2 regions of the Streptomyces sp. NPDC094032 genome follow, and region 1 is predicted to be linked to the other one. Evidence: riboswitches for the same ligand, from Rfam matches in the RefSeq annotation. Region 1 holds a riboswitch; the other holds the start of a gene.

What was found. Region 1 has a riboswitch for S-adenosylmethionine ahead of ABTZ54_RS10210 (aminotransferase class V-fold PLP-dependent enzyme). Riboswitches for the same ligand answer to the same signal wherever they lie in the genome.
Region 2: another riboswitch for S-adenosylmethionine. It lies ahead of thrC (threonine synthase); the one in region 1 lies ahead of ABTZ54_RS10210 (aminotransferase class V-fold PLP-dependent enzyme).

The regions. Positions count from the first base shown of each region.
Region 1 is NZ_JBEOUE010000005.1:128,995-139,030, reverse strand. It holds gene ABTZ54_RS10240 (C40 family peptidase) at 1-429, opposite strand, end outside; gene ABTZ54_RS10235 (C40 family peptidase) at 619-1,647, opposite strand; gene ABTZ54_RS10230 (NYN domain-containing protein) at 1,913-3,277, opposite strand; gene ABTZ54_RS10225 (hypothetical protein) at 3,323-3,565, opposite strand; gene ABTZ54_RS10220 (rhomboid family intramembrane serine protease) at 3,730-4,464, shown strand; gene ABTZ54_RS10215 (Lrp/AsnC family transcriptional regulator) at 4,461-4,742, shown strand; gene ABTZ54_RS10210 (aminotransferase class V-fold PLP-dependent enzyme) at 4,837-6,246, opposite strand; SAM riboswitch class IV at 6,425-6,541, opposite strand; gene trpD (anthranilate phosphoribosyltransferase) at 6,628-7,692, opposite strand; gene qcrB (cytochrome bc1 complex cytochrome b subunit) at 7,820-9,445, opposite strand; gene qcrA (cytochrome bc1 complex Rieske iron-sulfur subunit) at 9,442-10,036, opposite strand, start outside.
Region 2 is NZ_JBEOUE010000002.1:117,756-127,791, reverse strand. It holds gene ABTZ54_RS03540 (LamG domain-containing protein) at 1-75, shown strand, start outside; gene ABTZ54_RS03535 (GNAT family N-acetyltransferase) at 132-683, opposite strand; gene ABTZ54_RS03530 (SRPBCC family protein) at 680-1,150, opposite strand; gene ABTZ54_RS03525 (hypothetical protein) at 1,429-3,078, shown strand; gene ABTZ54_RS03520 (Ig-like domain-containing protein) at 3,062-4,774, shown strand; gene groL (chaperonin GroEL) at 4,882-6,504, opposite strand; gene ABTZ54_RS03510 (cold-shock protein) at 6,841-7,047, opposite strand; gene ABTZ54_RS03505 (MoaD/ThiS family protein) at 7,486-7,764, opposite strand; gene thrC (threonine synthase) at 7,780-9,090, opposite strand; SAM riboswitch class I at 9,084-9,227, opposite strand; gene ABTZ54_RS03495 (glucosyl-3-phosphoglycerate synthase) at 9,349-10,036, shown strand, end outside.

The DNA of each region.
Region 1 (10,036 bases):
GAGTTCGGCGAGGGCGGCGCCTTGCCGGGCGGTGACCCGGTCGAGGACGGAGGCCCGGTCGAGATAGGTCTCCGGGTCGGAGGAGAGCAGCAGGGCGAGGGCCGGGTCGATGCCGCCGGAGCGGTACTGGGCGCCGGCCACCGAACCGAGCGCGCCGCGCATCCGGTTGACGCGCTCCTGGCCGCGGGCGAGGCCGTCCCGCGCGAGCGCGACGGTCCTGCGCAGCCCGTCGGCCTTCTCGTCGGCCTGGTTGTAGCCCTCGGTGGCCTTCTCGGCCTCCTCGAAGAGGCGGTCGACGGTGACGCGGGTGGCCTCGGGGCCGGGGGCGCCCGGGTCGGCGTGCGCGGGGACGGCACCGAGGGCCGTGGCCGCGGTGGCCGCGGCTGCGGTGAGGACGGTGACCCTGGCGGGTCGTCGGTGGGACGCCACGGAACGCGCTCCGTTCGGTTCGACGGACTGGCGCGGCAGACAGTAGCCGGTGATCACCCCAGGTCCAACGAACCCGCCGGGCACAGAAAGTGACGCCCCGCCCGTGACCACAGGTCACCGGCGGGGCGTCACGTCAGTCCAGGATCCGGCGAACCACCCGTTCGGAGGGCAGGTGCCGTCGCGTCGGCGTCAGATACGGACGCCGAACTGGAAGGTGCCCATGTAGTCCATCGACTCGTAGCGGACGTAGGCGCCCGGCTTCGGGGCGTGCAGGATCGTGTTGTTGCCCGCGTACAGGCCCACGTGCGACAGGTTGTTGAAGAAGACCAGGTCGCCCGGCTTGAGCTGGCTGCGGCCGATCTTCACGCCGTCGTTCTGCTGGGTGTAGGTGGTGCGGGTGAGCGAGACGTTGGCCTGGCGGTAGGCCCACTGCGTCAGACCCGAGCAGTCGTAGGAGCCGGGGCCCGTGCCGCCGCGGAAGTACGGCTTGCCGATCTGGGTGGCGGCGGCGCTGAGGGCGGCGGCGCCGCGCTGCGAGGCGGGCACCTCGTTGCCGAGCTCGACCCGCTCGCCGGCGGCGCGGCTGGCGCGCTGCTCCTCCTGCTCCATCTTGGAGCGCTCGGCGGCGGTCAGCGTGTTGAGCAGCTTGCGGGCCTCGGCCAGCTTGCCGGTGGCCTTGTTCTTCTTCTCGTTGAGCGTCTTGCGGACGTCTTCGAGGTCGGTCAGCTTGGTGGCGGCCTCGGCGCGCTGCTGGGCGAGGGTCCGCTGCTTGGCCTGGATCGACTGGAGCACGTCGGCCTGCTTGGCGCCGAGCTGGTCGATCGCGGACGCCTTGTCGAGGTAGGTGTCCGGGTCGGCGGAGAGGAAGAGCTGGAGCGCCGGGTCGATGCCGCCGGAGCGGTACTGCGCGCTGGCGACCGAACCGATCTGCTCGCGCAGGGTGTTGAGGTCCTGCTGGCCGCGGGCGACCTTGTCCTGGAGGGCGCCGATCTCCTTGTGGAGCTTGCCGCGGCGCTCTTCCGCCAGGTTGGCCTGCTCCGTGGCCTCCTCGGCCTCGTGGTAGAGCTTGTCGACCTTGGACTTGACCTCGTCGATCTTCGGCTTGGGGGCGGCGGAGGCGCCGCTCTGGGCGGAGATCGCGACGGCGAGGCCGGCGGTCGCGGTGAGCACGGTCACACGGGTGCGGCTCGGCTGCTTGGGACGACGGTGGGACGCCACGAAGGCGAGCTCCTTCTTCCTTCAGCCGCCGACCGGGTGAGCGGCAGGCGGGCCCTCCGCTGTCACCCCGGATGGATGATCAACCGCGCGAAGGTTCGAGCCCCGACCCTAGTGACCATCTTGTGATCAGTTCAAATCCCGATAGGCAAAATCTCGCTCGCGCGACGAAGTATTCACACACATCACACGGGCAGTAATGGTCACTTGACCCTGCGCGGATCAGAAAAAGGACATCAGGCGCAGACGTTACGAGACGTCACGAGCCTCACGAGAGGCGCGAAAGCCGCTTCAGCAGCAAGGCGGACGCGACCGGGCGCGCACCGGACTTGGCGACCCCGTCGGCCACCTCGCGGTCGGTGGAGACCACCACGACCGGACGGCCCGGCGGCTCGGCCCGCACCAGCTGACGGATCAACTCGTCCGCCGTGACACCGGGCTTGGAGAACAGCACCCGCACCCCGCGCGGCGGCGCGAGCAGCACCGGCGCGGCGAGCTCGGCCCCGTCGAAGACACAGGTGACCTCGGCGCCCGAGCGGGCCGCGAGCGCGGACAGGCCGCCGAGCAGCCGCAGCCGCTGCTTCTCCAGCGGCATCGTCGGATAGCCGGTCTTGGTGACGTTGTAGCCGTCCACCACCAGGTGCGCCTGCGGCAGTTCGAGCAGCTGGTCCAGGAGCGCCGGGTCGGTCTCGGACAGGGCGCGCGCCGCGATGTCCTTCGGCGACATCCGGCCCGGCTCCACCGCGTCCACGGTGTCCGCGGGGTGCATCGAGACCGGGGGCAGGGCCAGTTCGCGGCGCAGCCCCTGGGCGGCGTCGAGCACGGTGTCCAGGAGCAGCCGCAGCCGCATGTCCTCCACCGAGCGGCCCTCGCGGCCGGCGCGCCGGCTGGCCTCCAGGGCCGCCTCGACCTCGCCGAGCCGGGACTTGAGCCGCCGGCTCTCGCTCTCGGCGGCGGAGACCTGCGCGGCGGCCTCGGTCCTGGCGCCGTCGATCTCGGCCTGGGCGCGCCGCAGCGCCGCCTCGCCGCGCTTCACGTCGCTCTGGGCGCTGCGCAGCTTGCGGTGAAGCGATTCGGCTTCCTTGCGGGCCGCCTCCAGGTCGTGGCGCAGCTGCTCGGTCTCGGTCCTGGTGCGCTCCCGGGCGTGCGCGACCTCCTCGCGCAGCCGGTCGAGTTCGCGCCGGCCGGCCTCGTCGGCGCGCTCGGCGTCGGCGCGCTCGGCCTCCTCGCCGGCGGCGGCGACCAGCTTGCCCCAGCCGGCCGGCCGCAGCACATAGGCGGCCGCGGCCACGTCGACGGGGTCGGCGGCGGCGGGCGGGGCGCCGGACTCGACGGCGCCGGCCAGCTCGGGCTGCGCCTCCTTGAAGCGCTCGCCGATCCGCTGCCGGAACAGCGGGTCGCTCTCCAGGGCGGCCGCCATCGCGTTCCCGGCGAACTTGGCCCGCCGGGAGGCGGTGAAGCGGGCGTACTGGCGCAGCGGGGCGGGCAGCTCGGCGACGGTCAGGCCGCCGAAGGCGTCCGCGACCAGCGCGACCACCTTGCGCCGTACAGGCTCGGGCAGCGGCCGGTCGAGCGCCTCTGCGGCGTCGTGCGCCGAGGCCGTCGGCTCCTCACCGTGCGCGGGCTGCGCCACGATCCGTCACCCCACTTCCCTGTCGTCGCCCTTCCGGGCCGCTTCTCAGGAAGCGGAACCCGGCCTGTCCACCAGTTCGATCTGGTCCACCGCGTTGCACCAGCGGCAGCGGACCGACTCGATGGTCTCACTGACCACCTCGCGTTCCTCGACCTTGGGCTCTCCGGCGAGGTCCAGATGGACGTACTCGACGACCTTGGAGGACCGCGTGACGTCGAATCGGGTCAGGTTGCCGCAGAGCGTGCAACGCCAGCGGGTCTCCGGGGTCGGCAGGGGAACCGTCGTCATCGTGCCGCCTCTTTCTGGGCTTTCCCTGGAATTCCGGGGTTGTACGGGACCGCGGTGCGCCGTCGGACTGCGGAAGTCTGCCCGTAACCCTACGGCCTCCCGGGTACCCCGCGGCACGGCGAGGCACTCTGTCCAGTTCGACCCCGGTACGCCATGATCTGTCCATGATCGACTGGCGGGGCACGGCCCTCGGCGCGTGGCAGGGGGCCCGGAACGGGCCGACCGTGACGTACGGCCTCATCGCGCTGTGCGTCCTGCTCTTCGCCGTGAGCCCGGTGTCGGGGCTCAACCCGGGGTACGGCACCGGCGACCGGCTGCTCGCGGCGCAGAGCGCGTACTTCGAGCGCTGGGGCGTGATCCCGGCCGAGCTGACGAGCGGGCAGCCGCGCGCGCTGCTCACCCCGCTGACCGCGCTCTTCGTGCACGGCAGCTGGCTGCACCTGCTGGGGAACATGCTGTTCCTGTACGTCTTCGGCGCGATGGCCGAGGAGCGGATGGGCCCGGCCGAGTTCGCCCTGTTCTACCTGGGCTGCGGCTACCTGGCCCTGTTCGGGTACGCCGCCGCGCACGCGGACAGCGAGCAGACCCTGGTGGGGGCGTCGGGGGCGATCTCGGGGGTGCTCGGGGCCTTCCTCTACCTCTTCCCGCGCTCCCGGGTGACCAGCCTCTTCCCCTTCCTCTTCTTCCTGCCGCTGCGCTTCCCCGCCTGGATCGTGCTGATCTTCTGGTTCGTGCTCCAGTGGCTGGCGGCGCGCTCGGCCGGGGCGGGGCCCGGGGTGGCGTATCTGGCGCACGTGGTGGGGTTCGCCCTCGGCTTCCTCTACGCGTGGGGCCGGTACAGAGGTGGCGTTAAAGTGAAACCACCAGCCGCGGCCACCGAGGGAGAAAGCCAGCCGTGATCACCGCGATCGTGCTCATCAAGACCAGCGTGGACCGCATTCCCGAGATCGCGGAGGCCATCGCCGCGATCGACTGCGTCAGTGAGGTCTTCTCGGTGACCGGGACGTACGACCTGATCGCCATGGTCCGGGTGGGGCGCCACGACGACCTGGCCGATGTCATCCCCGGGAAGATCAGCAAGATCCCCGGCGTCGAGGGCACCGACACCCATGTCGCCTTCCGCGCCTACTCCCAGAACGACCTGGACGCGGCCTTCGCCATCGGCCTGGAGTCCTGAGGGCCCCGAAGGACACGCGTGAAGCCGGCCTCTCCCCCGCGGGAGGCCGGCTTCACGCGTGTGCGCCCGTCTTCACTCGTACGGAGGAGGGAGCTCAGCCGCGGTCCGGCACGCAGCGGCCGTCCTCGGTGCGGTACTTCCACTGGGCGCCCTCGCGCACCAGCCGCTTCACCGCGCCCACGAAGCGCTCCACGTGCTCGTCGGGCGTGCCCGCGCCGAAGCTGACCCGGATGGCGTTGAGGGAGCGCTCGCCGGGGGCCGCCTCCGGGGCGCCGCACTCGCCCGGGTCCTGCGGGTCGCTGCCCAGCAGGGTGCGCACCAGCGGGTGGGCGCAGAACAGGCCGTCGCGGACGCCGATGCCGTACTCGGCGGAGAGCGCGGCGGCGAAGTGGGAGCTGTTCCAGCCCTCCACGACGAAGGAGATGACACCGACCCGCGGGGCGTCGTCGCCGAAGAGCGAGAGCACCCGCACCTCGGGCACCTCGGCCAGACCCTCGCGGACCTTGGCGATCAGGTGCCGCTCGCGGGCGACGAGCTGGTCGAAGCCGGCCTCGGTGAGCGCCTTGCAGGCGGAGGCGATGGAGTAGACGCCGATGACGTTGGGCGAACCGGCCTCGTGGCGGGCGGCGGTGGTGTGCCACTCCACGTCCACGCCGCCGTCGGCCCGGCGGGCCACCTTGCGGGAGGCGCCGCCGCCCGCGAGGTAGGGCTCGGCGTCCTGGAGCCAGTCGGCGCGTCCGGCGAGGACGCCGGAGCCGAACGGGGCGTACAGCTTGTGCCCGGAGAAGGCGACCCAGTCGACGTCCAACTCCTGCACGGAGACCGGGTGGTGGGGCGCGAGCTGGGCGGCGTCGAGGACGATGCGGGCGCCGTGCGCGTGGGCGGCGGCGGCCAGCTCCTTCACCGGCCACAGCTCGCCGGTGACGTTGGAGGCGCCGGTCACGCAGACCAGGGCGGGGCCATGGGGGTCGCGGTCGGCGAGGGCGCGCTCCAGGGTCTCGACGGCCTGGCGCGGCGTGCGCGGCGCGTTGAGGTAGGTGACCCGGGCGTCGCGCCAGGGCAGCAGCGAGGCGTGGTGCTCGGTCTCGAAGACGAAGACCTCGCAGCCGGCGGGGATCACCTGGGCGAGCAGGTTGAGCGAGTCGGTGGTGGAGCGGGTGAAGACGACCTGGTCGCCGGGGCGGCAGTCGAGGAACTCGGCGACGGTGTCGCGGCTGTTCTCGAAGAGGTCGGTGGAGAGCTGGGAGAGGTAGCCGGCGCCGCGGTGGACGCTGCCGTAGTACGGGGCGTACGCGGCGACGTCGTCCCAGACGCGCTGGAGGGCCGGGGCGCTGGCGGCGTAGTCGAGCGCCGCGTAGCTGACCTCGCCGCCGGTGACGAGCGGGACGGTGACGTCCCGGCCGAGGACCGGCAGCGGGGCGGCGCAGCAGGGGTCGGCGGACTCGACGGCCTCACCGGAAGCGGCGGAAGCGGTGGCGGTGGCGGCGTTCGGGCATGCGGACATGACGGTGTCTCCCAGCGGGAAAGAGGGCGCGAAAAGGCGTGAAAGGGCCCGCAGGGCAGCGCGAAGTGGGGTGCCGCGTACGGGTGTTGATGGAGAAGGGGGCCGGAGGCCCTATCGCATTCGCTTGCTCACGAGACACTGCTCCTAGAGGACCAAGGACCCCAGGGTTCTGCGCAGGGGTCCGCGCTTGCCGCAGGCTTCTGCTCGTGCGGCCTGGTCTTCACCCGGGGCACCCCGCCACGGACGGAGGGTTGCCGGACAGCTAGCCGGGGCTTTGTCGCTGTCACTCATGACCTGTTCCAGAACCTATGCCAGTCGATCACGACGACGCAACCCCGTTCCGGCATTCGGAACGGGGCTGCGTACGGGGGTCTGGCGCGGCTACGCGTTGCTGGCGGCGATCCAGCGTTCCAGGGCCCGGCGGGCGGCGCCGGAGTCGAGGGACTCGGCCGCCTTGGCGATGCCGGTGCGCAGCTGCTCCGCGAGGGTGCCGCCGCCCGGTTCGAGGGCGGTGAGCGCCGCCGCCGAGTTGAGCAGCACCGCGTCCCGTACCGGACCGGTCTCGCCGGCCAGCAGACGGCGGGCCACATCGGCGTTGTACGAGGCGTCGGCGCCGCGCAGGGCCTCCACGGGGACGATGTCGATGCCGACGTCCCGCGGGTCGAAGGACTCCTCGCGCACGGCGCCGTCCCGGACGATCCACACCCGGGAGGTCGCGGTGGTGGTGAGCTCGTCCAGTCCGTCGTCGCCGCGGAAGACCAGCGCCGAGGAGCCGCGCTCGGCGAGCACCCCGGCGACGATCGGGGCCATCCGGGGATCGGCCACGCCGGTCGCCTGGGCCCGCACCCTGGCCGGGTTGGTGAGCGGCCCCAGGAAGTTGAAGACCGTGCGGATGCCCAGCTCCTTGCGGGCCTTCGCGACATGGCGCAGCGCCGGGTGGAACTTCACCGCGAAGCAGAAGGTGATGCCGGCCTCGTCGGCGACCTCGGCCACCCGCCGGGGGGTGAGCTCCAGGTTGACGCCCAGCTTCTCCAGGACGTCGGAGGCGCCGCTGGCGCTGGAGGCGGCCCGGTTGCCGTGCTTGACGACCTTGGCGCCGGTGCCGGCCACCACGATCGCGGACATGGTGGAGATGTTGACGGTCTTGGCGCCGTCGCCGCCGGTGCCGACGATGTCCACGGACGGTCCCGGCACGTCGATCGTGTTGGCGTGCGCGTACATGGTCCGGACGAGGCCGGTGATCTCCTCGACGGTCTCGCCCTTGGCGCGCAGGGCGACGACGAAGCCGGCGATCTGCGCGTCGGTGGCCTCGCCGCGCAGGATGCGGTCCATCGCCCAGGCGGTGTCCTCCGCGCTCTGGTCGCGGCCGCTCAGCAGGCCGTCCAGGACGGCGGGCCAGGAGCGGCCCGCCGAGTCGAGTCCTCCAGCGGGGGTCGCAGCGCTCATGGCAGCTCCTGGTGATCTGTGAAGTGGATGCCTTCCCACCCTATCGAGCCCCGGGGACGGCAAAGAGCCCCGTCCATCGAATGGACGGGGCTCTCGCCGTGGCGACCTGCTTCAGGAGGTCAGGGGATCAGTGGTGGCCGTGGCCGCTCGTGATCTCCTTGTACTCCTCGGCGGTGGGCTTGGCGATCTGGTTGTCGTCGCCGTAGTAGCCCTTGTTGAGCTTGATCCGGAGCTTCTCCATGCGCCCGATCTTGCGCTCCACGCCGTTCTCGTCGACGGCCGGCGGCAGGGCCGCGGCCTCGTACTGCTCGTGCGCGGTGAGGCGGTGCAGCTCGCCCTGGCTGAGCGGCTGGTGGACCTCGACGAACTCACCGTGCGGCAGGCGCTTGATGATGCCGGACTCGCGCCCGTGCAGCACCTTGTCCTTGTCCCGGCGCTGGAGGCCGAGGCAGATGCGCTTGGTGATGATGAACGCGATGACCGGTCCGGCGAAGAAGAAGATCCGGACGAACCAGGTGATCGAGTTGATCGACAGGTGGAAGTGCGTGGCCCAGAGGTCGTTGCCGCCACCGACGAGCATGATCATGTACGCGGTGATCCAGGCGACACCGAAGGCGGTGCGCGTCGGAGCGTTGCGCGGGCGCTGCGCGATGTGGTGCTCGCGCTTGTCGCCGGTGATCCAGGACTCGATGAACGGGTAGACCGCGATGGCGCCGAGCACCGCCGGGAAGATCGCCAGCGGGATCATCACGCCGAGGACCAGCGTGTGGCCCCAGAGGTTGATCTCCCAGCCCGGCATGACACGGATCAGACCCTCGGCGAAGCCCATGTACCAGTCGGGCTGGGCGCCGGTGGACACCTGGTCCGGGCGGTACGGGCCGAGGGCCCAGATCGGGTTGATCGAGGCGATGGCCGCGACGATCGCGATGACGCCGAAGACCAGGAAGAAGAAGCCTCCGGCCTTCGCCATGTACACCGGGAGCAGCGGCATGCCGACGACGTTCTTGTTCGTACGGCCGGGGCCCTCGAAGTGCGTGTGCTTGTGGACGAACACCAGGATGAGGTGCGCGACCACGAGACCCAGCATGATGCCGGGCAGCAGCAGCACGTGCGCCGAGTAGAACCGGGCGACGAAGTCGCCGCCGGGGAACTCCCCGCCGAACAGGAACATCGACAGGTACGTGCCGACGATCGGCACGGACAGGATCGCGCCCTGCATGAAGCGCACACCGGTGCCGGAGAGCAGGTCGTCCGGGAGCGAGTAACCGGTGAAGCCGGTGAACATGCCCAGGAAGAACAGCAGGAAGCCGAACAGCCAGTTGATCTCACGCGGCTTGCGGAACGCGCCGGTGAAGAACACGCGCATCATGTGCACGAACATGCCGGCGAGGAAGATCAGCGCCGCCCAGTGGTGGATCTGCCGGATCAGCAGACCACCGCGCACCTCGAACGAGATGTGCATGGTCGAGTTGAACGCCTCGGACATCAGCTGTCCCTGGAGCGGGACGTACGGTCCGACGTACTCCACCTCGTTCATCGACGGGTGGAAGAACATCGTCAGATAGACGCCCGTCAGGATGATGATGAGGAAGCTGTAGAGGCAGATCTCGCCCAGCATGAAGGACCAGTGGTCCGGGAAGATCTTCCGCATGTTGGCCTTGGCCAGGGTGTAGATCCCCAGCCGGCCGTCGGCCCAGTCGGCGACTCGCTCACCGGCGGGTGCCTTCTTCTGCGTATTGGTCACAGTGCTCATCCGCGCTCCCAGAAGGCGGGACCGACGGGCTCATCGAAGTCGCCGTGCGCCTCCAGGAAGCCCTTGTCGTTCACGCCGATCCGCAGCTGCGGAAGGGCGTGGCCGGCCGGGCCGAAGATGACACGGGCGCCGTCGGACAGGTCGAAGGTGGACTGGTGGCACGGGCAGAGCACGTGGTGCGTCTGCTGCTCGTACAGCGAGATCGGGCAACCGACATGGGTGCAGATCTTCGAGAAGGCGACGATGCCCTCGTGCGACCACTCGAGCTCGCGCTTGTCCTTGATGTCGTCCGGCTGGATCCGGACGATCATCAGGGCGGCCTTGGCGATCTCGGTCTGGAAGTTCTCGTCGTGCTCCGTGAGGCCCTCGGGCATCGCGAAGGTCAGCGAACCGACCGCGACGTCCTCGGGACGCAGCGGCTCGTGCGTGTTCATGTTGACGAGCAGCTTGCCCTTGGCCCACAGGGTGGAGCGGAGCTTCTTCTCGGGCAGCGGGCCCATGTCGCGCAGCAGGACGATGCCGGAGAGCGGCACCATGGCCAGCGCGCCGAACAGCGTGTTGCGGATCAGCTTGCGACGGCCGAAGCCGGAC
Region 2 (10,036 bases), on a different contig from region 1:
GCGTTCGCGGGCGCGGTCCGGGCGAGCGACGTCCCGATGCTGGGCCAGGAAGGCGACCCCTGCCTCTGCGGCTAGGTCGTGTCAGGGAGGGGCGGGTGGCGAGCGCCGCCCGCCCCTCCCGGGCGCTCGCTTCACCCCTCGGCGTCCCCCGCCACCCGCCCGTACATCACCATGTCCCGCCGCACCCCCCCGATCTCCTGCCACCCCCGCAGCACCCCCTCCCGTACGAACCCGGCGTGTTCGGCCGTGCGGGCGGAGGCCGTGTTCCAGGGTTCTACGAGGAGTTGGAGGCGGGGGACGTGGAGGGTGGTGAGGGCCCAGGTGGTGAGGGTCGTGAGGGCTCGGGTGGCTGTGCCGTTGCCTCGGGCGGTCGGGGAGAGCCAGTAGCCGATGTTCGCGCGGCCCTCGGGGAGGTCGTGGAGCCAGAGGCCGATCGTGCCGAGGGGGCGGGCGTCCGAGGTGCGGGTGATGACGAAGGGGTAGCCCGCGCCCGACTGCGCGCGGGCCCACTGGCGGCGGAGGAACGCCTCGCCCTCCGCCTCGGACCAGACCGGCGGGACGGTCGAGATCAGCGGGATGTACGGGTCGGCCGACGCCTCGCGGACCAGCGGCAGGTCCGCCGGCTCCCAGGGGCGCAGCAGCAGACCGTCCGCCCGCAGCCGCGGGACCTCCAGGGCGGTCACATCGTGCGGAGGTGGTCGGCCAGCCGGTCGTACTGCTCCTTCACCCCCGCTTCCATGCCCGCGGCCAGCGCCTGGTCCCGGATCTCCGTGGACGGCCAGAAGGACGTGCTGGTCAGGGCCGTGCCGCCGTCGGGGGTCGCGTCGAAGGCGAGGACGACACGGACCGGGTCGCCGCCGGGCATCTGCTCGAAGACCTCCGAGTAGACGATGCGCTCGGCCGGGACGATCTCCTCGTAGGTGCCGGAGAAGACGATCTCCTGGCCGTCGGGGGCCCGCTGGCCCCAGCGCCACGCGCCGCCCGGCCGCAGGTCGATCTCGCAGACCGCCATGGTCAGCCCGGAGACGCCGTACCAGGCGCGGACGTGCTCAGGACGCGTCCAGGCCTCCCAGACACGCCGGACGGGCGCCGCGAACGTACGGGTGATGACGAGCTCGCGTTCCGCCGGTGTGGTGAGGAGGGTGATCATCGCCGGCTCCCGTCTTCGCACGTCTTCGCACGTCTTCGCACGTCACGGGCCGTGCCGCCCACGGCGGCCGCCGCCGCCCCCGGCGTCCTCCATCCAGCATCGTACGGACGAACTCTCCCTGCAAACAGGGACGAACCCGCGACGAACGCGTAATCGAGTGAACATGTTCAACCGTGAAGCGCTATCGTGCTCACACGCGGCCCGCGATATCGAACGCGCCGCCTTCCGACCTGTGGGGGGTCCTTCAGATGCGCTCAACGCGCACGCTGCCGCATGCCTTGGTACGTGCGGCAACCGTTTTCGCTCTCTCGGCGGGCGTCGCCCTGCCGACCATCGTCGCGGCACCGACCGCGTACGCGGCGACCGTCACGCGCACCACCACCGAGGACGACGGCCGGCTCAGCCTCGGGCTGCCCGGCAACGCCCTCTGGGTGAAGGTGAGCGTCCTCGCCTCCAACGCCCCGGACGCCGCCGTGCTCGCCACGACGGACGAGCTGACCTCGACGGGCTACAACGCCTGGACCACCGACGCGGCGATCAAGCTCCCCGAAGGCACCGTCTTCGGGGACTACCCGCTCGCCGTCGAGTACCGGATGCCCGGCGGTGTCGTCGAGCGCTGGACCGGCGGTTCCTTCGGCTACAAGCTGCACACCGGTGTCTCCACGGCCGCCTTCGACCGTAAGACCACCAGCTACGACGAGCGGAACGTCGTCCTCAACGGCACCGCCACCACCTGGAACCCGGCCACGGGCGAGCGCACTCCCGCCGCCGCCGGCACCACGGTCACCGTCACGCTGAACCTGCGCGACGCGTACTCCACGCCGCGGACGACGACCGCCCAGGTCACCACGGCGGCCGACGGCGCCTTCTCGCTGCCGGTCACCCCGGACGCGGAGATCACCGGCGGCTCGGCCGTCGTCTCCGCCGCCACCGACGTCGACCCCGACAACGCGCGCCCGCTGTCCGGCGTGGGCGTCGAGAAGCTGACGTACCGCATCACCTCGGACACCAGCCGGTACCGCGTCAACGCGAACACCGACGTCACCGTCACCGGCCGCGTCGAGCGCCTGACGGCCGACGGCTGGAAGGGCTTCACCGGCGCCCCGGTCATCTCCACCGGCACCGAGCCGCTCAGCTACGGCAACGGCGTGGTCGACCAGATCGGCGCCAGCACGACGTACGCCGACGGCTACTTCTCGCACCTGGCCCGGGTCCAGTACGCGACGACCGGCATCTACACCGGTCTGCGTCCCTCCGTGTACTACGGCAAGGGCAACGACCGGCCGTACGACATCGCCGCCATCGCCGTGCCGCAGCACTTCTGGTACTCCGAGGCGCGGATGACCCTGGACGAGTTCGGCCGCCTCACCGCGACCGGCCGCCTGGCCACCAACGCGTCGGTGTCCTGCTACGACAAGGTCGACTGGGTCGCCCTCCAGGTCTCCCTGGACAACGGCCGCACCTGGCGCAACATGAAGTCGCAGGCCACCCAGTACTGCAGCTTCTACCAGTTCGAGACGTGGGGCTACGACAACGCCCTCTACCGGATCTACCACCCGGAGACGGACCGTTTCATCGCCCGCACGGGCACCCCGGTCCGACTGGCCCGTACGCCCACCCGGATCGTCAACGTCTCCATCACCCCGTCCCGGCCCCGCACCGGCGCCACGATGACCGTCAAGGGTCTCGTGCAGCAGAAGGTCGGCGGCGTCTGGAAGGCCATGCCCGGCGCGAAGGTCACGCTGGTGTTCAAGCCCAAGGGCGACCCGAACTGGTACTGGACCAAGAAGGACATCCCGACCAGCACGACCGGCAACTTCAGCTTCCGTGACACCAACTACGGTGACGGCACCTGGGCGCTGGTCCTCCAGTCCAAGAACGGTTTCTTCTACAGCGAGTCGAGGACCATCTATGTCGACGCGATCTGACCTCCGACGGTCCGACCTGCGCCGGTCCGACCTGCGCCGGCTCTCCGCCGTAGCCCTCGTCACGGCGCTCACCCTGGGCGCCGCGGCCACCCCCGCCCTCGCGGAGGAGCCCGCCCCGACGCCCACCCCGGTGGGCATCGGCCGGGCCGTCACCCAGGACAACCAGCGCGGCAACTTCCGCGTGACCGCGTGGACGGACGCCCCGCAGGCCACCGTCTCCAAGGTCTCCGCCAAGGTCCGCCAGGGCGACACCGTCCTCGCCGACATCCCGGAGCTCCTCCAGTCCACCCCGGGCACCTTCACGCTGCCCGCGGACGCCACGCTCAAGCTGACCGAGGACCAGGGCACCATCCCGGCGCTCGGCACGTACGCGATCGACGTCACCGCCACCGACTCGCTCGGCAACACGGTGACCCGCGCCGACGCCGGCACGCTGGACTTCACCCTGCGTCCGCTGCTCACCTTCGCGGTCGGCAAGCCCGGCTGGAACGACCGGTTCATCCGCCCGCAGGGCAAGCTGACCGGCATCCAGCCCGGCTCCGGCGACGAAGTGCCGCTGACCGGCCGCTCGGTCTCGTACCAGCGCGCCACCCCGGAGGAGGGCCCGGCCGACTCGGCCGTCACCACGGACACCGGCGAGTTCGCCGGCGCCCCGATCCCGGCGACCCGCGCCTACGAGTCGTACAAGGCCACGTTCACCGAGAACAGCTCCGAGGTCCACGGCTCCGCCTCCGACTGGCGCTACTTCAGCGAGTGGCAGGCCCGGAAGATGACGGTCACCGCCACCGCCGACAAGACGCGCGCGGTGACCGGCGAGGTCGTCACCATCACCGGCAAGGTCACCGACCCGGACAACGGCGGGGCCCCGCTCGCGGACCAGCCGGTCAAGGTCACCCTCGGCGCGCCGCACGACTACTACCACGAGGCCACCCCGTTCCCGCAGATCGTGCGGACCGACGCGGACGGCAACTACACGGCGAAGCTGGTCGCCGCCGCGGGCCCCAACGCCTCCGGCTGGACCGTCGAGTCGGCGGACCTCTTCCAGGCCTTCTCGTCGATCCAGGGCACGCTCGTCATGCCCCTCGACACGCGCACCACGACCGTGGGCTACTCGCTCGGGCCGGACGCGCGTCTCAAGGTGTACGGGCAGCTGCGCTCCCCGTACGAGCGCTGGTCGGGTTCGTCGTCCTACGAGACGGTGCTCCTGGAGCAGTCGCCCGACGGCAGGACCGGCTGGAAGAAGATCGGTTCGACCGGCTTCTACTCCAGCACCCGCGCCTCCTTCGGCATGGCCGTGTGGAACAAGGGCGGCTACTTCCGGCTGCGGCACCTCACGTCGGACTACTACGCGGAGTCCGTCAGCTCCCCGTTCCGCGTGGTCCGCGCCGAGACCCGGATCCTGAACGTCAACGCGGCCCCCGAGCCGGTCCGCAAGGGCTCGACGGTGACCGTGACGGGCACGCTCCAGCACAACGTGGCCGGCTGGAAGCCGCTGGCCTACAAGCAGCTCCAGCTGCAGTTCCGTGCCAAGGGCAGCTCGAAGTGGATCACGGTCGCCAAGGGCAACACCGCCCCCAACGGCAACATCGCGCTGAAGCACAAGGCGACGGTCGACGGCGTGTACAACCTCGTCTACGTGGCCGACTCCGCGCACTTCCAGGCGTCGGGTGTGGCGGACTACGTCGACGTCCGCTGACGCTGTAGTACCCGGCAACGACTGAAGGGCGGCACCCCCTGGGGGGTGCCGCCCTTCGGCGTTCAGCGATGAACCGCCGATCCTTCAGGCGCCGCGCGCCGCGAGGATCAGAAGTCCATGTCACCGCCCGGCATGCCGCCGCCGGCCGGCGCGGACGCCTTCTCCGGCTTGTCGGCGATGACGGCCTCGGTGGTGAGGAACAGCGCCGCGATGGAGGCCGCGTTCTGCAGAGCGGAACGGGTCACCTTCGCCGGGTCGATGATGCCCTCGGCGATCATGTCGACGTACTCACCGGTCGCGGCGTTCAGGCCGTGGCCGACGGGGAGGTTGCGCACCTTCTCGACGACGACGCCACCCTCGAGACCACCGTTGACGGCGATCTGCTTGAGCGGGGCCTCCAGGGCCAGCTTGACGGCGTTGGCACCGGTGGCCTCGTCGCCGTCCAGCTCCAGCTTCTCGAAGACCGCGGAGGCCTGGAGGAGCGCGACGCCGCCACCGGCGACGATGCCCTCCTCGACGGCCGCCTTCGCGTTGCGAACGGCGTCCTCGATGCGGTGCTTGCGCTCCTTGAGCTCGACCTCGGTCGCGGCGCCGGCCTTGATGACGGCCACGCCGCCGGCCAGCTTCGCGAGGCGCTCCTGGAGCTTCTCGCGGTCGTAGTCCGAGTCGCTGTTCTCGATCTCGGCACGGATCTGGTTCACGCGGCCGGCGACCTGCTCCGACTCGCCCGAGCCGTCGACGATCGTCGTCTCGTCCTTGGTGATGACGACCTTGCGGGCACGGCCCAGCAGGTCGAGACCCGCGTTCTCCAGCTTGAGGCCGACCTCCTCGGAGATGACCGTGCCGCCGGTGAGGATGGCGATGTCGTTCAGCATGGCCTTGCGGCGGTCGCCGAAGCCCGGGGCCTTGACGGCGACGGACTTGAAGGTGCCACGGATCTTGTTGACGACCAGCGTGGACAGGGCCTCGCCCTCGACGTCCTCGGCGATGATCAGCAGCGGCTTGCCCGACTGCATGACCTTCTCCAGGAGCGGGAGCAGGTCCTTCACGGAGGAGATCTTGGAGTTGACGATCAGGATGTACGGGTCATCCAGGGCCGCCTCCATGCGCTCCATGTCGGTCGCGAAGTACGCCGAGATGTAGCCCTTGTCGAAGCGCATGCCCTCGGTGAGCTCAAGCTCGAGACCGAAGGTCTGCGACTCCTCGACGGTGATGACGCCTTCCTTGCCGACCTTGTCCATCGCCTCGGCGATGAGCTCGCCGATCTGGGTGTCGGCGGCGGAGATGGAGGCCGTGGAAGCGATCTGCTCCTTGGTCTCGACATCCTTCGCCTGCTCAAGCAGGGCGCCGGAGACGGCCTCGACGGCCTTCTCGATGCCGCGCTTGAGGGCCATCGGGTTGGCACCGGCGGCCACGTTGCGCAGGCCCTCGCGGACGAGCGCCTGGGCGAGGACGGTGGCGGTGGTCGTACCGTCGCCGGCGACGTCGTCCGTCTTCTTGGCGACTTCCTTGACCAGCTCGGCGCCGATCTTCTCGTACGGGTCCTCGAGCTCGATCTCCTTGGCGATGGAGACACCATCGTTGGTGATCGTGGGGGCGCCCCACTTCTTCTCGAGGACGACGTTGCGGCCCTTGGGGCCGAGGGTGACCTTGACGGCGTCAGCGAGCTGGTTCATGCCGCGCTCGAGACCGCGCCGGGCCTCCTCGTCGAACGCGATGATCTTGGCCATGTGAAGTGGTCCTCCCGGACTGGGGTGGATAACGCTCCTGGACCGCGCCGACGCCCGCGACGGACGGCCCCCGAGCCCTGTGGTTCCTTGCCCCACCTGGCCGCGGGCCTCGTCTGCCCGATCCTCGATTAAGCACTCTCACCTTCAGAGTGCTAACGCCAATGATTAGCACTCGCCCCATGCGAGTGCAAGCGACTACCGAGGATCGGTCACCCCTGGGAGCGCCCAGGAGGCACGAGCCGGGCGCACGAGCCGGGCGCACATGACGAGGGGCCCGCATCCGGTCTGGATGCGGGCCCCTCGACGGAGGTGCGTCGGTGGCCGATCGCGCCGCGCTCAGGCGCCGGCGAGCTTGACCATGTCCGCCTGCGGACCCTTCTGGCCCTGCGAGATCTCGAACTCGACCCGCTGCCCCTCTTCGAGGCTGCGGTAGCCGTCCATCTGGATCGCGCTGTAGTGGACGAAAACATCCGCACCACCGTCGACCGCGATGAAGCCGTAGCCCTTCTCCGCGTTGAACCACTTGACGGTGCCCTGAGCCATGCCTAACTCCCCTATTACTGGCCCTTGCGCGGGACCGCACTTCGCGGACCCGGGTCAGACCCTGCGCCGGAACGCGTCGACCGCCGCTGAATGTATCTGCCCAACTGCCCTCTGCAACAGGTCAATCGGACGAGAATTCTGGGCAGCCAGGAAAGGCGAATTGGGGAGATTCCCTTGAATTCCGGGTCAAGTCGGGCCGGGCAAAGCACGCAGAAGGTACACAAGGCACGGGCGCTTTGGCTACTTCTTGCCGTGCGGGGGCGCATTCTCATATGCGTCTGACACGAGCAGCGGCGGGGACTTCCCCAACTCTATCGCGCTCAACCATGCAGAATTGCCCCTTCCGCTTCTTCTCGCGGAAGGGGCAATTCAGGTGAGACGGGTACTCGCGGGTAAGCGCGGGCGGGTACGGGCGTGCGCCCGGGGGCGCGCGGGGGCTCAGCAGCCGCCGGCGACCGCCGGGATGATGGAGACGCCCGCGCCGTCCGGCGTCACGGTCTCCAGGCCCTGCTCGAAGCGCACGTCGTCGTCGTTGACGTACACGTTGACGAAGCGGCGCAGCTTGCCCTGGTCGTCCAGGACGCGCGCGGCGATGCCCGCGTGGTTCTTCTCCAGGTCGGCGATGACCTCGGCGAGGGTCGTCCCCTCGGCCTTCACCTCGGACTGACCGCCGGTGTAGGTGCGGAGGATGGTGGGGATGCGGACGTTGACGGCCATGTGTTCACGGACCTTTCAGTGGGCCAGGCCCGCGTCGCGGAACGCGTCCAGGCTCGGGCGGATGGTGGCGGTCGCCTGAGAGGTGTCGGCCACGGCGTCCAGGGTCTTGAGCCCGTCGCCGGTGTTGAGGACCACCGTCGTGAGCGTCGGGTCGATGAGGCCGTTCTCGACCAGCTTCTTCGTGACGCCGACGGTCACGCCGCCCGCGGTCTCGGCGAAGATGCCCTCGGTGCGGGCGAGCAGCTTGATGGCCTCGACGACCTGCGTGTCGTCCACGTCCTCGACGGCACCGCCGGTGCGGCGGGCGATGTCGAGCACGTACGGGCCGTCGGCCGGGTTGCCGATCGCCAGGGACTTGGCGATGGTGTTCGGCTTCTGGGGGCGCACGACGTCGTGGCCGGCCTTGAAGGCGACCGAGACCGGGGAGCAGCCCTCGGCCTGGGCGCCGAAGATCTTGTACGGCTTGTCCTCGACCAGCCCCAGCTTGATGAGCTCCTGGAGACCCTTGTCGATCTTGGTGAGCTGGGAGCCGGAGGCGATCGGGATGACCAGCTGGTCCGGGATGACCCAGCCGAGCTGCTCGCAGATCTCGTACGCGAGCGTCTTGGAGCCCTCGCCGTAGTACGGGCGCAGGTTGACGTTGACGAAGCCCCAGCCCTCGCCCAGCGGGTCGCCGATGAGCTCCGAGCAGAAGCGGTTGACGTCGTCGTAGTTGCCCTCGACGGCGACCAGGTCACCGCCGTAGACACCGGCCATGACGACCTTGCCCTGCTCCAGGTCGTGCGGGATGAAGACGCAGGAGCGGAAGCCGGCCCGGGCGGCGGCGGCGCCGACGGCGCCGGCCAGGTTGCCGGTGGAGGAGCAGGAGAGGGTGGTGAAGCCGAAGGCGCGGGCGGCCTCGATGGCCTGGGCGACGACCCGGTCCTTGAAGGAGTGGGTCGGGTTGCCGGAGTCGTCCTTGACGAACAGCTTGCCGGGCTCGACGCCGAGCTCGCGGGCCAGGTTGTCGGCCTTGACCAGCGGGGTCCAGCCGGGGTTCAGATTGGGCTTCTCGGCGACGTCGGCCGGGACGGGCAGCAGCGGGGCGTAGCGCCAGATGTTGGCGGGTCCGGCCTCGATCCGCTTGCGCAGCTCCTCCGGGTCACCGGTGGGCAGCTCGTACGCGACTTCGAGCGGCCCGAAACAGAGTTCGCAGGCGAAGATCGGGCCGAGTGCGAAGGTTTCGCCGCATTCGCGGCAAGAGAGTCCGGAAGCGGGACCGAGGTCGACGGTGGTTCCGGGTGCGACGGTCTGTACAGCCATGGAGGCGAGGCCCTTTCTCCTCATCTTTCCCATGACGAATTTTTCGTCATGAGACGGATTTGGCACCTTCCCTAGTCGGGGACCTCGCTGGAGGACGAGAACCGACTGGAGGGTTGCCGGGGCTTCAACGGGCCGTTTCCCTCTGCCCCTCTGGATGAGCGGTATTCGATTGTGAGACGCGGTCGGCACCCCGACATGCATCGGGGATCCGCGTTGTTCAAGACTGTAACCGAAGGCTTCGAAGGTGGAGACGGTCGTCCGATCCGCGAGATGGAGATCACGTTGCTGGAAGAGGTGGAGCGCTGGCTGGCCCGGCGGTCCTGGTCCGTTGCCGACCGCCCGCTGGAGCGCGTCCTCGCCGCCAAACGCGGCACCCGGGTGAGCGTGGTGCTGCCCGCGCTGAACGAGGAGGCGACGGTCGGCGCGATCGTCTCCGTGATCCGCCGCGAGCTGATGACCGAGGCGGTCCCGCTGGTGGACGAGCTCGTGGTGATCGACTCGGGCTCCACGGACCGTACGGCCCAGGTGGCGGCGGAGGCCGGCGCGCGGGTGGTGGCGCGCGACGCGATCCTGCCCCGGATACCGGCCGTGCCCGGCAAGGGCGAGGTCCTGTGGCGGTCACTGATGGTGACGACCGGGGACGTGGTCTGCTTCGTGGACGCGGACCTCAGGGACTTCTCCGCGGACTTCGTCACCGGCATCGTCGGCCCGCTCCTGACCGACCAGGACGTCGACTTCGTGAAGGCGATGTACGACCGCCCGCTCGGCGACACCCCTGGTCAGGGCGGTCGCGTCACGGAACTGGTGGCCCGCCCGCTGCTCAATCTGCACTGGCCGCAACTGGCCGGCTTCGTGCAGCCGCTGGGCGGCGAGTACGCGGCCCGGCGCTCGCTCCTGGAGCGGCTGCCCTTCCCCGTCGGTTACGGAGTGGAGCTGGGCCTGCTCGTCGACGCGCTGCACACGGTGGGCC